DNA from 4 places in the Streptomyces sp. NPDC090442 genome. Region 2 is predicted to be linked to each of the others. Evidence: riboswitches for the same ligand, from Rfam matches in the RefSeq annotation. Region 2 holds a riboswitch; each other region holds the start of a gene.
What was found. Region 2 has a riboswitch for cyclic di-AMP ahead of ACIQU6_RS26250 (M23 family metallopeptidase). Riboswitches for the same ligand answer to the same signal wherever they lie in the genome.
Positions count from the first base shown of each region.

Region 1: linked by a shared signal. The riboswitch ahead of ACIQU6_RS14470 (transglycosylase family protein) and the one ahead of ACIQU6_RS26250 (M23 family metallopeptidase) in region 2 are both predicted to bind cyclic di-AMP.
Region 3: linked by a shared signal. The riboswitch ahead of ACIQU6_RS24495 (peptidoglycan DD-metalloendopeptidase family protein) and the one ahead of ACIQU6_RS26250 (M23 family metallopeptidase) in region 2 are both predicted to bind cyclic di-AMP.
Region 4: linked by a shared signal. The riboswitch ahead of ACIQU6_RS21270 (NlpC/P60 family protein) and the one ahead of ACIQU6_RS26250 (M23 family metallopeptidase) in region 2 are both predicted to bind cyclic di-AMP.

Region 1 covers NZ_JBIVXW010000017.1:10,704-15,565, reverse strand. The annotation lists gene ACIQU6_RS14480 (cytochrome P450) at 1-423, shown strand, start outside; gene ACIQU6_RS14475 (transglycosylase family protein) at 663-1,766, shown strand; cyclic di-AMP (ydaO/yuaA leader) riboswitch at 2,017-2,186, shown strand; gene ACIQU6_RS14470 (transglycosylase family protein) at 2,194-2,880, shown strand; gene eno (phosphopyruvate hydratase) at 3,196-4,476, shown strand; gene ACIQU6_RS14460 (septum formation initiator family protein) at 4,687-4,862, shown strand, end outside.
Region 2 covers NZ_JBIVXW010000040.1:3,960-8,821, forward strand. The annotation lists gene ACIQU6_RS26245 (GntR family transcriptional regulator) at 21-707, opposite strand; gene ACIQU6_RS26250 (M23 family metallopeptidase) at 955-1,734, opposite strand; cyclic di-AMP (ydaO/yuaA leader) riboswitch at 1,747-1,903, opposite strand; gene ACIQU6_RS26255 (M16 family metallopeptidase) at 2,215-3,606, opposite strand; gene ACIQU6_RS26260 (M16 family metallopeptidase) at 3,636-4,862, opposite strand, start outside.
Region 3 covers NZ_JBIVXW010000035.1:81,649-86,510, forward strand. The annotation lists gene ACIQU6_RS24490 (DUF2332 domain-containing protein) at 1-796, opposite strand, end outside; cyclic di-AMP (ydaO/yuaA leader) riboswitch at 1,208-1,364, shown strand; gene ACIQU6_RS24495 (peptidoglycan DD-metalloendopeptidase family protein) at 1,619-2,929, shown strand; gene ACIQU6_RS24500 (aldo/keto reductase) at 3,076-4,041, shown strand; gene ACIQU6_RS24505 (hypothetical protein) at 4,143-4,445, opposite strand; gene ACIQU6_RS24510 (PrsW family intramembrane metalloprotease) at 4,562-4,862, opposite strand, start outside.
Region 4 covers NZ_JBIVXW010000029.1:54,779-59,640, forward strand. The annotation lists gene ACIQU6_RS21265 (hypothetical protein) at 94-447, shown strand; gene ACIQU6_RS21270 (NlpC/P60 family protein) at 633-1,778, opposite strand; cyclic di-AMP (ydaO/yuaA leader) riboswitch at 1,786-1,971, opposite strand; gene pcrA (DNA helicase PcrA) at 2,206-4,764, shown strand; gene ACIQU6_RS21280 (peptidoglycan DD-metalloendopeptidase family protein) at 4,854-4,862, opposite strand, start outside.

The DNA.
Region 1 (4,862 bases), on a different contig from region 2:
CGCTACGACGGGCCGGTGGAGCTGGCGACCTGGCGGTACGCGACCCGGGAGTTGACGCTGGGCGGGCAGCGGATCGCCGAGGGGGACCCGGTGCTGGTGGTGCTGGCCGCCGCCGACCGTGACCCGGCCCGCTTCGACGAGCCGGACGTGCTCGACCTCACGCGGCGTGACAATCCTCATCTCGGCTACGGGCACGGCATCCACTACTGCCTCGGCGCACCGCTCGCCCGGCTCGAAGGGCAGACCGCCCTCGCCACCCTGCTGACCCGTCTGCCGGACCTCCGACTTGCGGCGGAACCGGACGATTTGCGGTGGCGCGGCGGACTCATCATGCGCGGACTGCGCACCCTGCCGGTGGAGTTCACGCCGGAGCGCGCGCCGGAGGCGTCGCCGGAACCGTCCCGACCAGGCACGGTCGCATAATTGACGATCCGTCAGTCACGTGACCATTACGTGATCTCCGCTACACCGGCTTGTGACTGCCCGTAACCCCGGCTACCTTTCGTCCGGCGATCGAGGTCGGTCGCGGGCCGCCGGCACGGCGACCCCTCCCGGCCGCGATCCGACAACTCAACCGCCGCGCGAAAGGCAACCGCATGCGTTCCGGGAACGGCCGGCATCGTCGCCCCCGACAAGCACCGGCCATCTTTGTCACGGCAGGAGTGACCGGCGCGGGACTGGCCCTGCCGCTGCTCAGCGCCGGCGGCGCGCAGGCCGCCGACACGGCGACCTGGGACCGCGTCGCCCAGTGCGAGAGCGGCGGAATGTGGAGCTCCGCCACCGGCAACGGCTTCTACGGCGGCCTCCAGCTCACCCAGGAGATGTGGGACCACTACGGCGGCACCGCCTACGCCTCCCGCCCCGACATGGCCAGCCGGGCCCAGCAGATAGCCGTGGCCCAGGCGATCCTCGACGACCGCGGCCCGGACGCCTTCCCGAGCTGCGCGGTGGACGCCGGGCTGACGAAGGGCGGCCGCAAGCCGGGCGTCGATCCGGGCAGCACCAGCCGGCCCACCCCGCGCCCCACGCACGACCCCTCGGCCGACGACCCGGCCGCCGGCGACCCGTCCGGCGCGACGGGGAGGTCGGGCCACGCGGGGCCGGGCACCGCGACGCCCACCCCGTCCGGCAGTGACGCCGACCCCGGGTCGGACTCCGACTCCGATACCCCGGGCGCCCCTTCGGCGAGCCAGGACCCGACGGACCCCACGGGCGCCACAGGCACCGAGAACCCCACAAGCCCCACGGACTCCGCGTCGCCGTCCGGATCGCCGTCGGCCACTCCGTCCCCCTCCGCTTCCGGGAAGCCGTCCGAGAAGCCGACCGAGGAGCCGTCGGGCTCGCCGTCCGGGCGGCCCTCCACCGACCCGTCGGACGCGACCCCGTCCGCCCCCGGGGTCCCGTCCTCGCCCCCGTCCGCGTCGCCGGACGACCCGGCCGGTCCGTCCGGCTCCGTCGACCCCGGTACGCCGCCCGCCGCTGGCAAGCACCGCGGTGCGCCGGGCGACGGTGCGGGCTCCGGTGACGAGCGGGACGGTGGCAGCGGCCGGCACGCCTCGCGCGGCGGGGCGGCGCACCGCACGCCCCCGGCGGGCGCCGGCGACTACCGCGTACGCCCAGGTGACAACCTGTCAGTCATCGCCGAGCGCCACGACCTGCCGGGCGGCTGGCCCGCGCTCTACGACCGCAACCGTGACGTCATCGGCTCCGACGCGGACCTCATCCTTCCTGGTCAACTGCTCGATCTCGGGCGGGCGCAGGGGTAGTTACCGCCGGTTCGGGGCGGTTTCGTAAAAGTGAGATATGGCTCTCGTTGCGAGGGATGGGCCGGGTCCCGTCCCCCGTTTCGATACCGGGGTCCACCTGCGGAAATGTCCCCCCTGATGATCAAAAACGGTCAACTTGGTTCAGAAGATGGGGTTTGAACACCAACAGGGATTTGCTTACGGTCAGGACCGCTCGCCAAAGCGGGCCCTTCGATCGCTCGCCGAATCCTGCCGGCGGTCGGAGGACGACGACGCGCAAGCGCCGAAGGCAGGAGCGGGGGACCCAAGGTAAGTGCCGGCCCCACCCGTGAAAGCGGGTCAACCGGCTTGGGGTGAAGCCGTGTGTGCAGCACACGCGGCCGGGCAGCTCACACGGCCCGAACCCGACAGCTCACCTCGTAGGCGTCGGTGAGGAAACGAACGCACGATGCTGATCAACAAGGGCAAGCACCGCCGCAGCTCCAAGGCCGTCCGCGTCGCCACCCTGGCCGGTGTCGCCGGCGCCGCCGTCGCCGTCCCGCTGATGGGCGCCACCTCCGCTTCCGCCGCTTCGGTCGCCACCTGGGACAAGGTCGCCCAGTGCGAGTCCGGTGGCAACTGGTCGATCAACACCGGTAACGGCTACTACGGTGGCCTGCAGTTCTCCAACTCCAGCTGGGCCGCCGCCGGTGGCACCCAGTACGCGGCCCGCGCCGACCTGGCCACCAAGGCCCAGCAGATCGCCGTCGCCGAGAAGCTGCTCGCCATCCAGGGCCCGGGTGCCTGGTCCTGCGCCGGCGCCGGCAACCTGACCGCCGGTGGCCCGGCCGCCAACGTCGACACCTCCGGTGGCGCCACGGTCAAGAAGAGCCAGGGCACCTCCGAGACCCGCAAGCAGACCGAGGGCACCACCAAGAAGAAGTCCGCCCCGGTCCGCGAGAAGGTCGAGAAGACCCAGCCGGCCCCGCAGCAGTCGCACCGCTCCGGTGACACCTACACCGTGAAGTCGGGCGACACCCTCGCCAAGATCGCCAAGGCGCACGGCACCAACTGGAAGGCGCTCTACGCCGCCAACAAGTCCGTCGTCGGCGGCAACCCCAACCTGATCTTCCCGGGCCAGAAGCTCAGCATCTGAGCCGCCCGCGAAAGCTGCCCCGCCCCGGCGCGTCCCCCCGAGCGCGCCGCGGCGGGGCTTCTTACGTCCAGGCGCCCCTGCGCCGTGCCGCGCCGCGCCCGAGCCCCCCGCTGACGCGCGCCGTTCCCGGTGCCGTCAGACGGCCCGGCGCGGCGTTACCCGCATAGCGAACAACGCCCGGAAACCTCCCGTGAACTGGGAGTTCGGCCTGCTTGTTGGGTTTTTTCGTCCCACGGAGCGGGCCACGGGCAAGCGGATGCGTCCGGGGCCGTTAGGCTCGGGGCGAGAACTCCAGACACCCCCGAAGGAGACAACGTGCCGTCCATCGACGTCGTCGTAGCCCGCGAAATTCTCGACTCGCGAGGTAATCCCACGGTCGAGGTCGAGGTCGGCCTCGACGACGGCAGCACCGGCCGTGCCGCCGTCCCGTCCGGCGCCTCGACCGGTGCCTTCGAGGCCGTCGAGCTGCGGGACGGCGACCCCAACCGCTACCTCGGCAAGGGCGTGGAGAAGGCCGTCCTCGCGGTCATCGAGCAGATCGGCCCGGAGCTCGTCGGCTACGACGCGACCGAGCAGCGGCTGATCGACCAGGCGATGTTCGACCTGGACGCCACCGACAACAAGGGCTCGCTGGGCGCCAACGCCATCCTCGGCGTCTCCCTGGCCGTCGCGCACGCCGCCTCCGAGGCCAGCGACCTGCCGCTGTTCCGCTACCTCGGTGGCCCGAACGCGCACGTCCTGCCCGTGCCGATGATGAACATCCTGAACGGCGGCTCGCACGCCGACTCCAACGTGGACATCCAGGAGTTCATGATCGCCCCGATCGGCGCGGAGTCCTTCTCCGAGGCGCTGCGCTGGGGCGCCGAGGTCTACCACACCCTCAAGAAGGTCCTGAAGAGCAAGGGCCTGGCCACCGGCCTGGGCGACGAGGGCGGCTTCGCCCCGAACCTCGGCTCCAACCGCGAGGCCCTGGACCTCATCCTGGAGGCCATCAAGGAGGCCGGCTACGCCCCCGGCCAGGACATCGCGCTGGCCCTGGACGTCGCCGCCTCCGAGTTCTACAAGGACGGCAAGTACCAGTTCGAGGGCAAGGAGCGCTCGGCCGCCGAGATGACCGAGTACTACGAGGAGCTCGTCTCCGCGTACCCGCTCGTCTCCATCGAGGACCCGCTGTTCGAGGACGACTGGGCCGGCTGGAAGGTCATCACCGACAAGCTCGGCGCCAAGGTCCAGCTCGTGGGTGACGACCTGTTCGTCACCAACCCCGAGCGCCTGGCCCGCGGCATCGAGGAGGGCTCCGCCAACGCCCTCCTGGTGAAGGTCAACCAGATCGGTTCGCTGACCGAGACCCTGGACGCCGTCGAGCTGGCCCAGCGCAACGGCTTCAAGTGCATGATGTCGCACCGCTCCGGCGAGACCGAGGACGTCACCATCGCCGACCTCGCCGTCGCCACCAACTGCGGCCAGATCAAGACCGGCGCCCCGGCCCGCTCCGAGCGCGTCGCCAAGTACAACCAGCTCCTGCGCATCGAGGAGATCCTCGACGACGCCGCGGTGTACGCGGGTCGCAGCGCGTTCCCCCGTTTCAAGGGCTGACGCCCGCGTCGACCCGGAGGCGCCGCCCCGCGCCTCCGGGCGTTCGACCACACCACCGCCCCGCGGTGCTCCGCACGATGTGACCTGCGGGCAAAGCCGGGGCGAAGCGCGCACGTCCCCGTCCCCGGTCCCGTACCGTGGCCGGGGACGACGTGCGTCATGACGACCGCCGTGACGCGTGTGACGGACGGAAGCTGAAGGGGAGGCGACGTGCCCGCGGACCGGTTCTCCACCGCGACCCGGCTCAAGGCGCTCGGCGAACAGGCCGCCGCCCGCGTCTACCGCGCCAAGCGGCGCCCCCGCCGCAACCGCCTCACCGGCCGCGCCGCGCTGCTGGCGCTGGTGATGTGCTCGCTGGTGGTCGCCCTCGCGTACCCGATGCGGCA
Region 2 (4,862 bases):
CTTTGTATACGGGGCGATTGTTAAGCGCGGGCGCGCGCCGTGTTGACGGGTCGTTTCGCCTCCCTCACAGAGGAAGCGTGGCGCCGCAGTCGGTACACCGGGAGCGACCGCTCGATGTGCGCCGCCATGAGGGTGCGCGCGCGTTCCGCGTCCCCCCGGGCGACGGCGTCAAGAACGGCGCCGTGTTCGTCCCACGCGTCGGTGACTCGGGTGGGCGGCTCGATGACGTAGGTCCACTCGATCTTGCGTCGCAGTTGGGTGAGGAGCGCCGTGAGGCTGGGGCTGCCGGCCGCCTGGGCGAGCGTCTCATGGAACCAACCGTCAAGCTGGCGCAGGTCGGCGAGGTGGCCGTGGCGGGCCCGTTCACGGCCGAGCCGCACCAGGCCGCGCAGCACCTTCAGGTGGGCGGTGGTACGCCGGGCGGCGGCGCGGGCGGCGCCCAGCGGCTCCATGAGGGCTCGCATGTCGAGGAGGTCGGCGGCCTCCTGCTCGGTGAGCTCGGCGACGCAGGCGCCCGCGTGGTGGCGGGAGGTGACGAAACCTTCGGACTGGAGGGTGCGCAGCGCTTCCCTCACCGGCACCCGGGAGACGCCGTACCGCGCGGCGAGAATGTCCTCGATCAGCCGGCTCCCCGGCGCGAGCAGACCGGAGACGATATCGTCCCGAATCGCCGTACACACCGCGTGCGCGGAAATGTGGCTTCGCATCGTCCGTGCCTCCGCCGTAATCCCCGAAAGACGTCGCCGCTCGGCGACATTCCTCGACCCTATTCGACACCGACGGATTCTCCCGCGGAATGTCGTGAATTCATCGGCACTTTTCGGACGATGCGAGCCGGGAACCTGGCAGGTGGGCCGACGGCGGCGGCCCTACGGAAACGGCGGAGCCCCGGCCCGCCAGGTGGCGGGCCGGGGCTCCAGGGGGACGGTGCTGCGGCGGAGAGGTCGGGGAAGGTCAGACGCTGACGCCGTGCGCGCGGAGGTAGGCGACCGGGTCGATGTCCGAGCCGTAGTCGGGGCCGGTCCGGGCCTCGAAGTGGAGGTGCGGGCCGGTGGTGTTTCCGGTGTTGCCCGAGAGGGCTATCTGCTGCCCCGGGGTGACGGACTGCCCGACCGTCACCCCGATCGAGGAGAGGTGGCCGTACTGGGTGTAGGTGCCGTCGTTCATCCGGATCACGATGTTGTTGCCGTACGCGCCGCCCCAGCCGGCCTCGACGACGGTGCCGGCACCCACGGCGTGAACCTGCGTCCCGTAGGCGGCGTGGAAGTCGATGCCGGTGTGGCTGCCCGAGGACCACAGACCGCTGGACGCCTTGTACGCGGTGGAGACGTAGGAATCGGCCACGGGAGCGACGAAGGTGTTGAGGCGCTTGCGCTCGGCCTCGCGGGCGGCGCGCAGCTTGGCCGCACGCTCCTCGTCGGCCTTCTTCTTGGCCATCTCGGCCAGCCGCTTGGCCTCGACCTCGGCCTTCGCCCTGGCCTCGGCGGCCTCGGCGGCCGCCTGCTGCGTGTCCGCCTGGGCCTCGATCCGGACGGCGAGTTCGTCACCGAGCTCGACGGCGTGCTGGAGGCCGGTGTCGTGGGCGGTCGGCTCGCCCGTGGCGGCCAGCGCGGGCGACGCCACGGAAGCGACGACTCCGGAGGCCGCGAGGGTGGCTATGCCGGCGAGGTTGCGGGTCGTGCGAGCGGTGCGGCTCGCACGGCGGTGCTTCCCGGTGGCACGGGTGAACGCCATGTACTGGCTGGTCCTTTCCTTCCCTCTCGCCTACCGGGTTAGCTGACGGGTTCGGAGCAGGAAGGTCTCCTACGGGCTCCTCCGGAGAGGAGACCGATTCACCCCAGGGGACATGTGGGTCCCCGGCTCCCCTGGCTCGCGCCGTACGGGGACTCGGCGATGACTGCTCGGTGCCACTGTTGTGGCGGAGTTGTGACGAACAGCCGGACCGACGCTAAACGGGGCAACTTTCAATCGGCAAACAGAACTGGAGTTTTGTGCGACACGCCACACTCGAATCGGGCAACCGAGGCAACCCGGCAGGCGACGCCACCCGTCCGCGGGCCCGGGCCCGTAGGGGCGGCGGAGCAACGCGCACCAGTTGGGCGGGCGGGAACACGGTGCACACGCACAGCGGCTCCCGTGGCAAGTCGCTGCCACGGGAGCCGCTTTGTCGATAAGTGACGAGACGTCGAGTGACATGCCGTCACGCGGCTGAGGTCAGCCGCTGACGACGGTCACCTCGCCGATGCCCAACGCCTTGACGGGCTCGGCGATCTGCGCCGCGTCGCCCACCAGGACCGTCACCAGCCGGTCCGCCGGGAAGGCGTTGACGACCGCCGCGGTCGCCTCGACCGTGCCGGTCTCCGCGAGCCGGACGTACAACTGCGCCTGGTAGTCGTCCGGGAGCTGCTGCTCCACCTGGTCGGCCAGGGTCCCCGCGACCGCGGCGGCGGTCTCGTACTTGAGCGGGGCCACGCCGACGAGGTTCTGCACGGCGACGTCGCGCTCGGCGTCGGTCAGCCCCTCGGCCGCGAGGGTGCGCAGCACCGTCCACAGGTCCTGGAGGGCCGGACCGGTGGAGGCGGTGTCCACCGACCCGCTGATGGCGAGCAGGGCGGCGCCGGTGGCGCCCTCCGGGGAGGACGGCGCGGAGGAGCGCAGGACCTGGCCGAAGGCGCGCACCCCGTAGGTGTAGCCCTTCTCCTCGCGCAACACCCGGTCCAGACGGGACGTGAGGGTGCCGCCCAGGCAGTACGTGCCGAGCACCTGGGCGGGCCACACCCGGTCGTGGCGGTCGGCGCCGACCCGTCCGATGAGGAGCTGGGTCTGAACGGCACCGGAGCGGTCGACGATCACCACGCGGCCGGTGTCGTCGGCGACGACCGGCGAGGGCTTCGACGGCTGCGCGGTGGAGCCCGTCCAGGCGCCCAGGGTGTCGGCCAGCGCCGCGTCCAGGTCGACGCCGGTGAAGTCGCCGACGATGACGGCGGTGCCGGTGGCGGGCCGGACGTGCGCGTCGTAGAAGGCACGCACGGCGGCCGCGTCGATCCGCGCGATGGACTCCTCGGTGCCCTGACGGGGCCGGGACATCCGGGAGGTGGCCGGGAACAGCTCCTTGGACAGCGCCATCGCCGCGCGCCGGGCCGGGTTGGCCAGCTCGTGCGGGATCTCGTCGAGGCGGTTGCGGACCAGCCGCTCGACCTCGTCGTCCGGGAAGGCGGGGGCGCGCAGCGCGTCGGCGAGCAGGCCGAGGGCGCGCGGCAGACGGGAGGCCGGGACCTCCAGGGAGACCCGCACACCGGGGTGGTCGGCGTGCGCGTCCAACGTGGCGCCGCAGCGCTCCAGTTCGGCGGCGAACTCCTCCGCGGTGTGCTTGTCGGTGCCCTCGGAGAAGGCCCGGGACATGATCGTGGCGACGCCGTCGAGGCCCTCGGGCTCGGCCGCCAACGGGGCGACGAGGTTGACCTCCACGGCGACGACCTGCTGCCCGGGACGGTGACTGGTCAGCAGGGTCAGCCCGTTGGCCAACTGGCTGCGCTCGGGCGCCGGGAAGGCCCACGGCTTGGGCGCGCCGCCCTTGGGCTGCGGGTGGAACTGCATGGCGCTCATGGGGGCGTCTGCGGGGGTGGTGGCGTCGGTCACTTGGCCGCCTCCTCTTCCTCGGTGCCGGCGGCGTCGGGCTGCGCGGTGGGCTCGTAGACGAGCACGGCGCGGTTGTCGGGGCGCAGCCGGGCCTTGGCGGCCGCCTGCACCTCCAACGGGCTGATGTCCAGGACACGCTGGACGGCGGACAGCGCGAGCTGCGGGTCGCCGAACAGGACGGCGTAGCGGCACAGTTCGTCGGCGCGGCCGCTGACCGTGGCGAGCCGGTCCAGCCATTCGCGCTCCAGTTGGGCCTGGGCCCGCTCCATCTCCTCCGGGGTCGGCCCCTCTTCGGCGAAGCGGGCCAACTCCTCGTCGACGGCGGCCTCGATGGCGGGAGCCTCCGCGCCACCGGATGCCTTCACGTCCAGCCAGCCCAGTGAGGGCGCACCGGCCAGCCGCAGCAGGCCGAAGCCGGCGGCGACGGCGCTGCGGTCGCGGCGCACCAGGCGGTTGTACAGGCGCGAGGACTCGCCGCCGCCCAGGATGGTGAGGGCCACGTCAGCGGCGTCGGCCTCGCGGGTGCCGTCGTGCGGGAGGCGGTAGGCGGCCATCAGGGCACGCGCCGGGACGTCCTCCTCGACGACCGTGCGGAGCTGGCCGCCGACGGTCTCGGGCAGGCTGCCGTCGCGCGGCGGCTGCTTGCCGTCGTGCGAGGGGATCGAGCCGAAGTACTTCTCCACCCAGGCCAGCGTCTGCTCGGGGTCGATGTCGCCCACGATGGACAGGACCGCGTTGTTGGGCGCGTAGTAGGTGCGGAAGAAGGCCCGCGCGTCCTCCAGGGAGGCGGCGTCGAGGTCGGCCATCGACCCGATGGGGGTGTGGTGGTACGGGTGGCCCTCCGGGTAGGCCATGGCCGTCAACTTCTCGAAGGCCGTGCCGTAAGGGACGTTGTCGTAACGCTGGCGGCGCTCGTTCTTGACGACGTCGCGCTGGTTCTCCAGGGATTCCTCGTCGAGCGCGGTCAGCAGCGAGCCCATCCGGTCCGCCTCCAGCCAGAGCGCGAGCTCCAGCTCGTGGGCGGGCATGGTCTCGAAGTAGTTGGTGCGCTCGAAACTGGTGGTCCCGTTGAGCGAGCCACCGGCACCCTGGACGAGTTCGAAGTGGCCGTTGCCCTTCACCTGCGCGGACCCCTGGAACATCAGGTGCTCGAAGAGGTGCGCCAGGCCCGTACGACCCTTCACCTCGTGGCGCGAGCCGACGTCGTACCACAGGCAGACGGC
Region 3 (4,862 bases), on a different contig from region 2:
CCGGCAACTCGTCGACCAGGTCGCCGCGGACCAGCACGGGGCGCGGCGCGGGCCGCACCGCCTCGACGGCGGCCGTGAGGCGCGCGCTGCGGGCCTCGTCGCCGGGCCAGAGAAGCGCCCGCAGCCAGCGGAGGTCGTCCGCGTTCCCGGCCGGGTCCAGCGGGTTCAGGTCGATGCCGCCGCGCCAGACGATGTCGGGGAGGAGCCCGCCGGGCGGCGTTGCCGCGTCGCCGTCGTCGAACGGGGCCGGCCCGCTGGTGCGGCAGGTGAACGTGACCGGGGAATCCGGGGCGCCGTACGCGGAGTCGCGCCCCTCGTGGACGTAGCGGTAGCGGTACCGGTCCGGGTGCAGGCACAGTCCGGCCGACGTCCCGACCTCCAGGAGGGCCAGGGGCTGCGGCAGACGGGCCAGCAGCGGCAACAGTGCGGCACAGCGGGCCGGTTCGTTGGTCTGGGTGGCGCGCCGCATGATCACCTGGCGGACCTCGTCCCAGTGCCGGATCGTCCACTCGCGCCAGCGCCCGTACGCCGCCGCGCCGCGCGGCCCCAACTCCGCGTGCGGGCCGTCCAGATAGCGCACCGCGGCGAGCAGGAGGTTCGGCTGCTGCTTGGCGCCGGCCGGCAGCGAACCCGCCAGCAGTTCGCAGAACTCGTCGTCCTGGCCGATCCGGGCGGTCAGCTCCTCGTGCGCCTCGGACCGCCCGCGCGCCTGCTGCCAGGAGAACTCCCGGTACCGTTCCGCCACTTCCCGCGGGGTGTTGACGACGTTTCCGGTGTTCGCAACGTTGACGACCATGGGGCGACGTTATCGCCCTCACCCTCCGTGACCGCGAGGCGTCCCTCTGCATAACAAGTCGCGCACAATCGTCGCGAGATCGTTTGGCGCGATGGCGCCAACTCACCCTGGTTCGGGATGGCTTGAGGGGAAACGTTCCCGCCGGGGTCGCTGTGAAGGCCGGGCGGAACCCTTGTGGATTCATGGGAACGCTTGGATTTCCGTCGTCGTCTCTATTACTGTCCGATAACGGAGCGCGGTCGTCCCAGCCGTCGCAAGTGGCGGCACCGTGCGCCGACGCCGAATCCCGTACGCGCTTTTTCCGCACGCCCAGAACGACCCCGACCCGTCCCGCACGAGCCGGCCGCCGCCCTGCTCGACCGTGTCCCCGACCCGCGTCGCGCCGCCCGGATCGACCGGTTTGGTGGATGCCCGTCGGATCCGCCTGGAATTGCTGGGAATTGAGCGGAGGGAACCGGGGAACCACCCTCTTGGGGTGAATCGGGCGCTTCCCGCCAGGAGGCGTTCGTAGGAGACCTTCCTGCTCCGAACCCGTCAGCTAACCCGGTAGGCGAGAAGGAAGGAAAGGAGAGCGCCCCCGTGGCGTCCAACAGGCCCGCCCCTCACGCTCCATCCGGCTATGGCCTCGGTGGCCCCGCCGACTTCAGCGGCACGATCGGCTTCGGCCTCGGCCTCGGCGGCCCCGCCGGGCACGTTGCCTCCGGTGGTGTTGGTGTGGATGTTCCGGGTGGGGGTGGCGATTTCGTTGATGCCGCCGCTTCGCCCGCTTCCCCTGCTACCACCGTTTCCGCTGCTTCCGTTGCTTCTTCCGCCTACGAGGCGATGCCCCAGCAGGGAATGCCCCACCAGGGGCCGACCCCCGAGTGGCCGGCCCATGAGGACGTCGGCCAGGGCGGGTTGGCCGGTGGTGAGTCGGTGCACGGTCTCCAAGGGGGCGGTACCGGGGGCGCGTGGGGCACGGGTGACGAGAGGGGCGTCGATGAGGCGGATCTCGACGGAGCCGGCGCCGACGACGAGGACCTCCGTTCGATGCGCGGCAAGCACCGGGTGGCCAGGCAGCGCAGCGTCGGTCTGGCGCGCGGCGGTACGGCCCTGGGCGTCGGCGTGATCGCGGCGGTCGGAGCGAGCGGGGTGGCCGCGGCCGAGGGCCGGCCGCCGGCGCCGATCTCGATGCCCGATCCCGGTGGGACGGCCGAGGACGCCGCCGTGGACGCCCCGAAGGCCCCGGTGGCCGCCGCCGCGACCACCGCCACGGACGCCTTCGCTTCCGCCGCTCACGGCGCGCGGGCCGGCGGCGCCCCGGCGGAAGCCGCCCAGGGCGCGGGCGCGGCCGAGGCGCTGCGCAACCGCATCCTCCAGCAGGGCGGCGTCCGCCCGGCAGACGCCCAGGCCGACGCCCGAGCCGGTGCCCAACAGGGCGGCCCCGAGGGGCCGGAGGCCGCGGGAACGGCCGCGCCCCCGGAGGGCGCGCCGCAGACGTCAGAGGCGCCGCAGAAGCCCGGGGCGGAGGAGACGCCCGGGACTGAGGAGACGGCGGGGACGGAGTCGGAGGAGGCACCGGCCGCCGCACAGGCGCCGGAGGCGGACGCGAAGACCACCCAGGCCACGGAGGCTCCCCAAGCCGCCGAGACCGCGGAGGCCCACCAGGCCACTCGGACCTCTCAGGAACCGGCGGCCCCGGCCGCCCCGGACGCCAAGCCCGCCACCCCGGAAGCCGACCAACCCGCCCGCCCCGCCCCGGACTTCGTCGCCCCGGTTTCCTCGCACACCCTGGCCACCGGCTTCGGGCAGGCCGGCGACCGCTGGGCCGCGGACCACACCGGGCAGGACTTCGCGGCCCCAACGGGCACGCTGGTCAAGGCGGTTCACGACGGGACCATCACCCAGGCGGGCTGGGCCGGAGCGTACGGCTACCGGATCGTCGTCACGCTCGACGACGGCACGGAGCTCTGGTTCTGCCACCTGTCGTCCATGGTCAAGACGTCGGGCAGGGTCCATACGGGAGAGGTGATCGGCCGCGTCGGCGCCACCGGCAACGCCACCACCCCGCACCTCCACCTGGAGGTCCGCCCGCACGGCGGCGCCCCGGTCGACCCGGTGTCGTGGCTGCGCGACCACGGGGTCACCGTCTGACGCCCCGCCCCGGCCGCCCACACCCCGTGGGCGGCCACCCACGCGCCCTCCCGGGCCCGGCAACGGCGTCAACTCCCCACCCGGAGCGGGGCGCAACTCCCGCGGCGCGAGGAACAATTCCCCGCGCTCCCGCGTTGTAGCAGGGCATGACCGCGACACACGCCCACAGCTCCGTTCCCGACCGCGAGCCGCTCGGTTCGCTGTCCGTCTCCCGGCTCTGCCTCGGGGGCAACGTCTTCGGCTGGACCGCTGACGAGGCCGAGTCCTTCGCCGTACTCGACGCCTACGTGGCCGGCGGTGGGAACTTCGTCGACACCGCCGACACGTACTCGTCCTGGGTGCCGGGCAACAAGGGCGGTGAGTCCGAGACCGTCATCGGCAACTGGCTCGCGGCCCGCGGCAACCGCGACCAGGTCGTGATCGCCACCAAGGTCGGCGCCCACCCCGAGTACAAGGGCCTGTCCGCGGCCACCATCAAGGCCGGCGTCGAGCAGTCCCTGACCCGTCTCCGCACGGACCACATCGACCTCTACTACACCCACTTCGACGACGAGTCCGTCGAGGTGGGCGAGTTCCTCACCGCCCTGGACGACCTCGTCAAGGCCGGCAAGGTCCGCGAGATCGCCGCGTCCAACATCTCCGCGCAGCGCCTCCAGGAGTCGCTGGACTTCTCCGCCCGCGAGGGCGTGGCCCGTTACGTGGCCCTCCAGCCGCACTACAACCTGGTCTCCCGCGACACCTACGAGGGCGAACTCGCCGACGTGGCCGCCCGCAACGGCCTGGCCGCCGTCCCGTACTTCGCGCTCGCCTCCGGCTTCCTGACGGGCAAGTACCGCCCGGGCACCAGCGTGGACAGCGCCCGCGCCGGGACGGCCGCCGCGCATCTGGAGACCGACCGCGGCCGCCGCGTCCTCACCGCGCTCGACACCGTCGCCGCGACCCACGGCACCGAGCCGACCACCGTCGCGCTCGCCTGGCTCGCCGCCCAGCCCACCGTCGTGGCCCCCATCGCCAGCGCCCGCAACGTCACCCAGCTCCCGGCCCTCCTGGCCGTCACCGAGCTCACCCTCACCGACGCCGAGGTCGCCCTCCTCACGGAGGCGTCGGCCTGAGAGCGGCAGCAGGCCGAACGACGCAGCCAAGGGGCCGGCCCTACGGGCCGGCCCCTTGGCTGTCTGTTCCTGGCGACCGGCCCCGGAGCGGGCCGCCGGCGTCAGCCGCGCCGGTCCGCCACCGCCCATGAGGCCAGCGCGACGCCGCCGGCCACCGCGAACACCGAGGGCCACGCCCCGATCTTCTTGGCCAGCGGGTGGGACCCCGCGAACGCCGCCACATAGGCGCCGCTCAGCGCGGCGGCCGCCTTCGTGCCGGCCTTCTGCTGCCAGCCGCGGGCCGCCACCGCGCCGGCCGCCGCGAGCGCCACCCCGCCCAGGGGCCGCTTCTTGGTCCACCGGGCCACGCCGTAACCGCCCACCAGCCCGGTGGCCGCCACCACGCTCGTCGGTATCCCCGCCATCGCAGAATCCTCCCTTTCGCGGACAACTCCCACGAGCCTACGCGCGGCCCCCGCACCGCAGGGCGGCACGGTCGAGCGGGGCGGGCGGCCGGCGCCGATCGCGCGACCGCGGCCCCTTACGGGGCGGGGCGCCGGCCCGTTGCCGCGTCGGAATCGGGCGCTCCCCCGGGCCGGTCCGGCACCGCTTCCGGCGTCGCCGTCCGGCCCGCCCACGCCTGGAGCAGCGCCGGGCCCGCCCACGACCGGTAGTGCCACAGGCCGTCCAGGAGTTCCCGCTCCCGGGCGGCGAAGTCCGCGGTCGGGCCCGTCAGATGGGCGCGGCGCCGGTGGAAGGAGAGCGCGGTGGCCAGCGCGCCGTAGGCGGTGACGGCGCGGGCGGCGGCCGGGCCGTGGGTGCGGCGGGCTATGTCGCGGGCC
Region 4 (4,862 bases), on a different contig from region 2:
GGGCGGGTCGGGACCGGCGGGCCCTGACCGAAGCGGGCATCGCGGACGCCCTGCCGGAAAGGACGTGCTATGGGGCGGATACGATCCAGCACTATGGACGTAGTAATCAATGTCTTCGTCGCCCTGCACATCATCGGCATCGCCTCCCTCCTCGGCGGGTTCCTGACCCAGATGAAGGCGATGAGCGCGGGCACCGCCCGCTTCGTGCCGGCCATGCTGCACGGCGCGCTGACGATGCTGGTCACCGGCATCGTGCTGGTCGGCCTGAACCAGATGCAGGGCGCCTCGCTCAACAACATCAAGTTCGGCATCAAGTTGGCCGTCCTGGTGGTGATCCTGGCGCTGGTCTACGTCAAGCGGGACGAGGAGAAGATCGCCAAGCCGCTGTTCGGCGCGGTCGGCGGCCTCACCATGCTCAACATCTTCATCGCGGTGCTCTGGACCTGAGCCCGCCCGGCGCTCCGGCGGCCCCGCCCGGCACGAACCCGGCGGCCCGGCCCCGGCGCCGCAGCGCCCGGCCCGAAACGGCACACCGCGCGGTCGTCCCGCTCCGTACCCCGGAGCCGGCGGATGGCCGCGCGGTGGCGTGTGGGGGGTGGTTCAGTGGGGCGCGGCGCGCGCCCGTGTGCCGGTTAACCGGGCCGGACGCTCCCGTAGATCGGCATGTAGTAGATCGACTCGACCCGGACGTTGGCCCCCGGGTGCGGGGCGTGGATCATCTTGCCGTCGCCGATGTACATCCCGACGTGGCTGATGTCGTTGTAGAAGAACACCAGGTCACCGGGTTGCAGGTTGTCGGTGGAGACCCGGGTGCCGGTCTTGACCTGGTCCCAGGTCGTGCGCGGCAGATCGACCCCGGCCGCCTTCCACGCGGCCTGCGTCAGGCCCGAGCAGTCGTAGGAGTTGGGCCCGGTGGCGCCCCAGACGTAGGGCTTGCCCATCTGGGAGCGGGCGAAGGCGAGTGCCTTCTGGGCCTTGGTGCTGGACGAGCCGCCGTCCGAGGCGCCGCCGCCGGACGAGGTGCCGCCGCCGGTGTTCTGGTCGGAGCCGCCGGGATGCTGCCGCCGCTTCTCGGCCTCCTTGCGGGCCTGCTCCTCGGCCTTGCGCTCGGCCGCGGCCTCCTTCTGGCGCTCCAGTTCGGCCAGCCGCGCCTTCTCCTGCGCGGTCAGCCGGGAGAGCAGTTGCCGCGCCTCGGCCAGCTTGGCCTGGACGTTGCGCTTGGTCTCCTTCAGGGACGTCTGCGCGTGCTGGAGGTCCGTGAGGCTCTGCGTGGCCTCGGCCCGTTGGCGGGTGGCCGCCGCGGCCTGCTCCTGGTAGTCGGTGACCACCTGCTTCTGCCGGCCGGTCAGTTGCTGCATCAGGTGGTTGCGGTCGACGAACTGCTGCGGGTCCTTGGCGAGCATCAGTTGGGCGGTCGGGTTGATCCCGCCGCTCTGGTACTGCGCCGACGCGAACGAACCCAGCCGCCGCCGGGACTCGTTCATCTGCTCCGCGCGCCGGGCCGCCTCGTCGATCAGGCGGTTCACCGTGCGCTGCCCGCTGTCGGCCTTCTCCTTGGCGGCGTTGTACTTCTGGGTGGCGACCTCGGCCTGCTGGTACAGGTCGTCGACCTGCTGCTTGACCTCTTCGACGGTCGGCTGGGGCGCCTTCGGGGCGGCGTTCGCGGTCTGCGAGAGCAGGGTGACCGAGGCCAGTGCGGCCGTGGTCAGCCCGGTGGCCGTACGACGGCCGCCGGGCGTGGCAAGTATGGGGGTGCGCGGCTTGCGATGGGACGCCAAGGCCGGCGACTCCTTCCGTGGACCGCCTACCGGGTTAGCTGTCGGGTTCGGGCGGTCTGCTGACGGAAGGCTTGCCCTACGGCCGGTGCGTCCGCCTGGCGACGGCCGCCCCGGTCGATTCACCCCGGTGTTGCTTGTGGGTCCCCGGCTCCGGATTGCCTTCGCGGCAGGCCGGACTCGGCGGAGGCGGCCCGTGCGGACGCTGTCGTCCGCGGGGACGGCGGGCTGCCTTGAGCGAGACCGTAGCCAACTCGTGTGGCTCCTGTGAAGGCAGGTGTTCGATATGCCCGAAACCTTTTCGTGACCTGAACGCGGAGGGCCCACGAGGCGTCCCCGGCCGCGCAGATGACGCCCCGACCAAGGCGGTACCGGGCAATCCGCCGCTTCGGGACCGGTTGTCAGTGCGGCGGCCTAGACTCGGTGGGCGATGAGCAGCCTCTTTGACGACAGCTTCCTGGCGGACCTCGGCCCCCCGGACGAGGAACCCCCGCCGCCGCCCGAGGACGAGCACGGCCCGGTCCCGGACGAGATGCCCGCCGACCTCTTCGGCGGGAAGTTCGACGCGCCCGCGCCCCGGCAGCCGTACTACCGCGACGGTGCCGCCCGCCCGGCCATCGACCCGGCGGCGCTCCTGGAGGGCCTCAACGACCAGCAGAAGGCCGCCGTGGTGCACAGCGGCAGCCCGCTGCTGATCGTCGCCGGCGCCGGCTCCGGCAAGACCCGGGTGCTCACCCACCGCATCGCCCACCTGCTCGCCGAGCGCCACGTCCACCCCGGCCAGATCCTCGCGATCACCTTCACCAACAAGGCCGCGGGCGAGATGAAGGAGCGCGTCGAGGACCTGGTCGGTCCGCGGGCCAACGCCATGTGGGTCTCCACCTTCCACAGCGCCTGCGTGCGGATACTGCGCCGGGAGTCCAAGCGGCTCGGCTTCACGTCGTCCTTCTCGATCTACGACGCGGCCGACTCCAAGCGCCTGATGGCCCTGGTCTGCCGCGATCTGGACCTGGACCCCAAGCGCTTCCCGCCCAAGTCCTTCAGCGCCAAGATCTCCAACCTCAAGAACGAGCTCATCGACGAGGAGACCTTCGCCGGGACGGCGGCCGACGGGTTCGAGAAGACCCTGGCCCAGGCGTACGCGATGTACCAGGCGCGGCTGCGCGAGGCCAACGCCCTGGACTTCGACGACATCATCATGACGACGGTCCACCTGCTCCAGGCGTTCCCCGACGTCGCCGAGCACTACCGCCGCCGCTTCCGCCACGTCCTCGTCGACGAGTACCAGGACACCAACCACGCCCAGTACACCCTCGTCCGCGAGCTGGTGGGCCCGGGCACGGTCGAGATCCCCGCCGCCGAGCTGTGCGTGGTCGGCGACGCCGACCAGTCCATCTACGCCTTCCGCGGCGCCACGATCCGCAACATCCTCCAGTTCGAGGAGGACTATCCGAACGCCACCACGATCCTGCTGGAGCAGAACTACCGCTCCTCGCAGACGATCCTCTCGGCCGCCAATGCCGTCATCGAGCGCAACGAGAACCGCCGCCCCAAGAACCTCTGGACGGACGCCGGCGCCGGCGCCAAGATCACCGGCTATGTCGCCGACACCGAGCACGACGAGGCCCAGTTCGTCGCCGACGAGATCGACCGGCTCACCGACGCCGGCGACGCCAAGGCCGGCGACGTCGCGATCTTCTACCGCACCAACGCCCAGTCCCGCGTCTTCGAAGAGATCTTCATCCGGGTCGGGCTGCCCTACAAGGTCGTCGGCGGCGTGCGCTTCTACGAGCGCAAGGAGGTCCGCGACATCCTCGCCTACCTCCGGGTGCTCGCCAACCCCGAGGACGCCGTCCCGCTGCGCCGGATCCTCAACGTCCCCAAGCGCGGCATCGGCGACCGCGCCGAGGCGATGATCGAGGCCCTCGCCCAGCGCGAGAAGATCACCTTCCCGCAGGCGCTGCGCCGGGTCGACGAGGCGTACGGCATGGCCGCCCGCTCCGCCAACGCCGTCAAGCGGTTCAACGTCCTGATGGAGGAGTTGCGCACCGTCGTGGAGTCCGGGGCCGGCCCCGCCACGATCCTGGAGGCGGTCCTGGAGCGCACCGGCTACCTCGCCGAACTCCAGTCGTCCACCGACCCCCAGGACGAGACCCGCGTCGAGAACCTCCAGGAACTCGCCTCCGTGGCCCTGGAGTTCGAGCAGGACCACGGCGAGGCCCAAGAGGACGACGAGACCCAGGAGGCCGAGGAGGCGGAGGCCGCCGCTCCCGGCCCCGGGACGCTCGCCGAGTTCCTGGAGCGGGTCGCCCTGGTCGCCGACTCCGACCAGATCCCCGACGCGCCCGCGGAATCCGCCGAAGGCGCGGAGGGCGCCGAGGACCCCGGCGTCATCACGCTGATGACCCTGCACACCGCCAAGGGCCTGGAGTTCCCGGTGGTCTTCCTGACCGGCCTGGAGGACGGCGTCTTCCCGCACATGCGGGCGCTCGGCCAGACCAAGGAGCTGGAGGAGGAGCGCCGGCTCGCCTACGTCGGCATCACCCGCGCCCGCGAGCGGCTCTACGTCACCCGCGCCACGATGCGCAGTGCCTGGGGCCAGCCGTCGTACAACCCGCCCTCGCGCTTCCTGGAGGAGGTCCCGGACACCTTCCTGGACTGGCGGCGCACCGGCTCCGCCACGCCGTCCGCGTCCATGGGCGGCCTGTCGTCGGGCAGTTCCTCGGGCGGGGGACTCGGCGGGGGCGGCATCGGCGCCTCGCTCTCCTCGACGCGCGCCAAGGGGCCGAGCGGCTTCGCCACCCGGCGGACCAAGGACCGCCCGGTGGTCTCGCTGGCCGTCGGCGACCGCGTCACCCACGACAGCTTCGGGCTCGGCACCGTCGTCGGCGTCAAGGGCAGCGGGGACAACGCCGAGGCGACCATCGACTTCGGCGGCGAGAAGCCCAAGCGGCTGCTGCTGCGCTACGCACCGGTGGAGAAGCTCTAGCCGCCGGCGGGTCGGCTGGCCGGGAGACGTGTGAGGGGCCTGCCGCGGTGTGCGGCGGGCCCCTCAAGTGTCCGATGGCTTCCGGCCGTTCAGTTCGG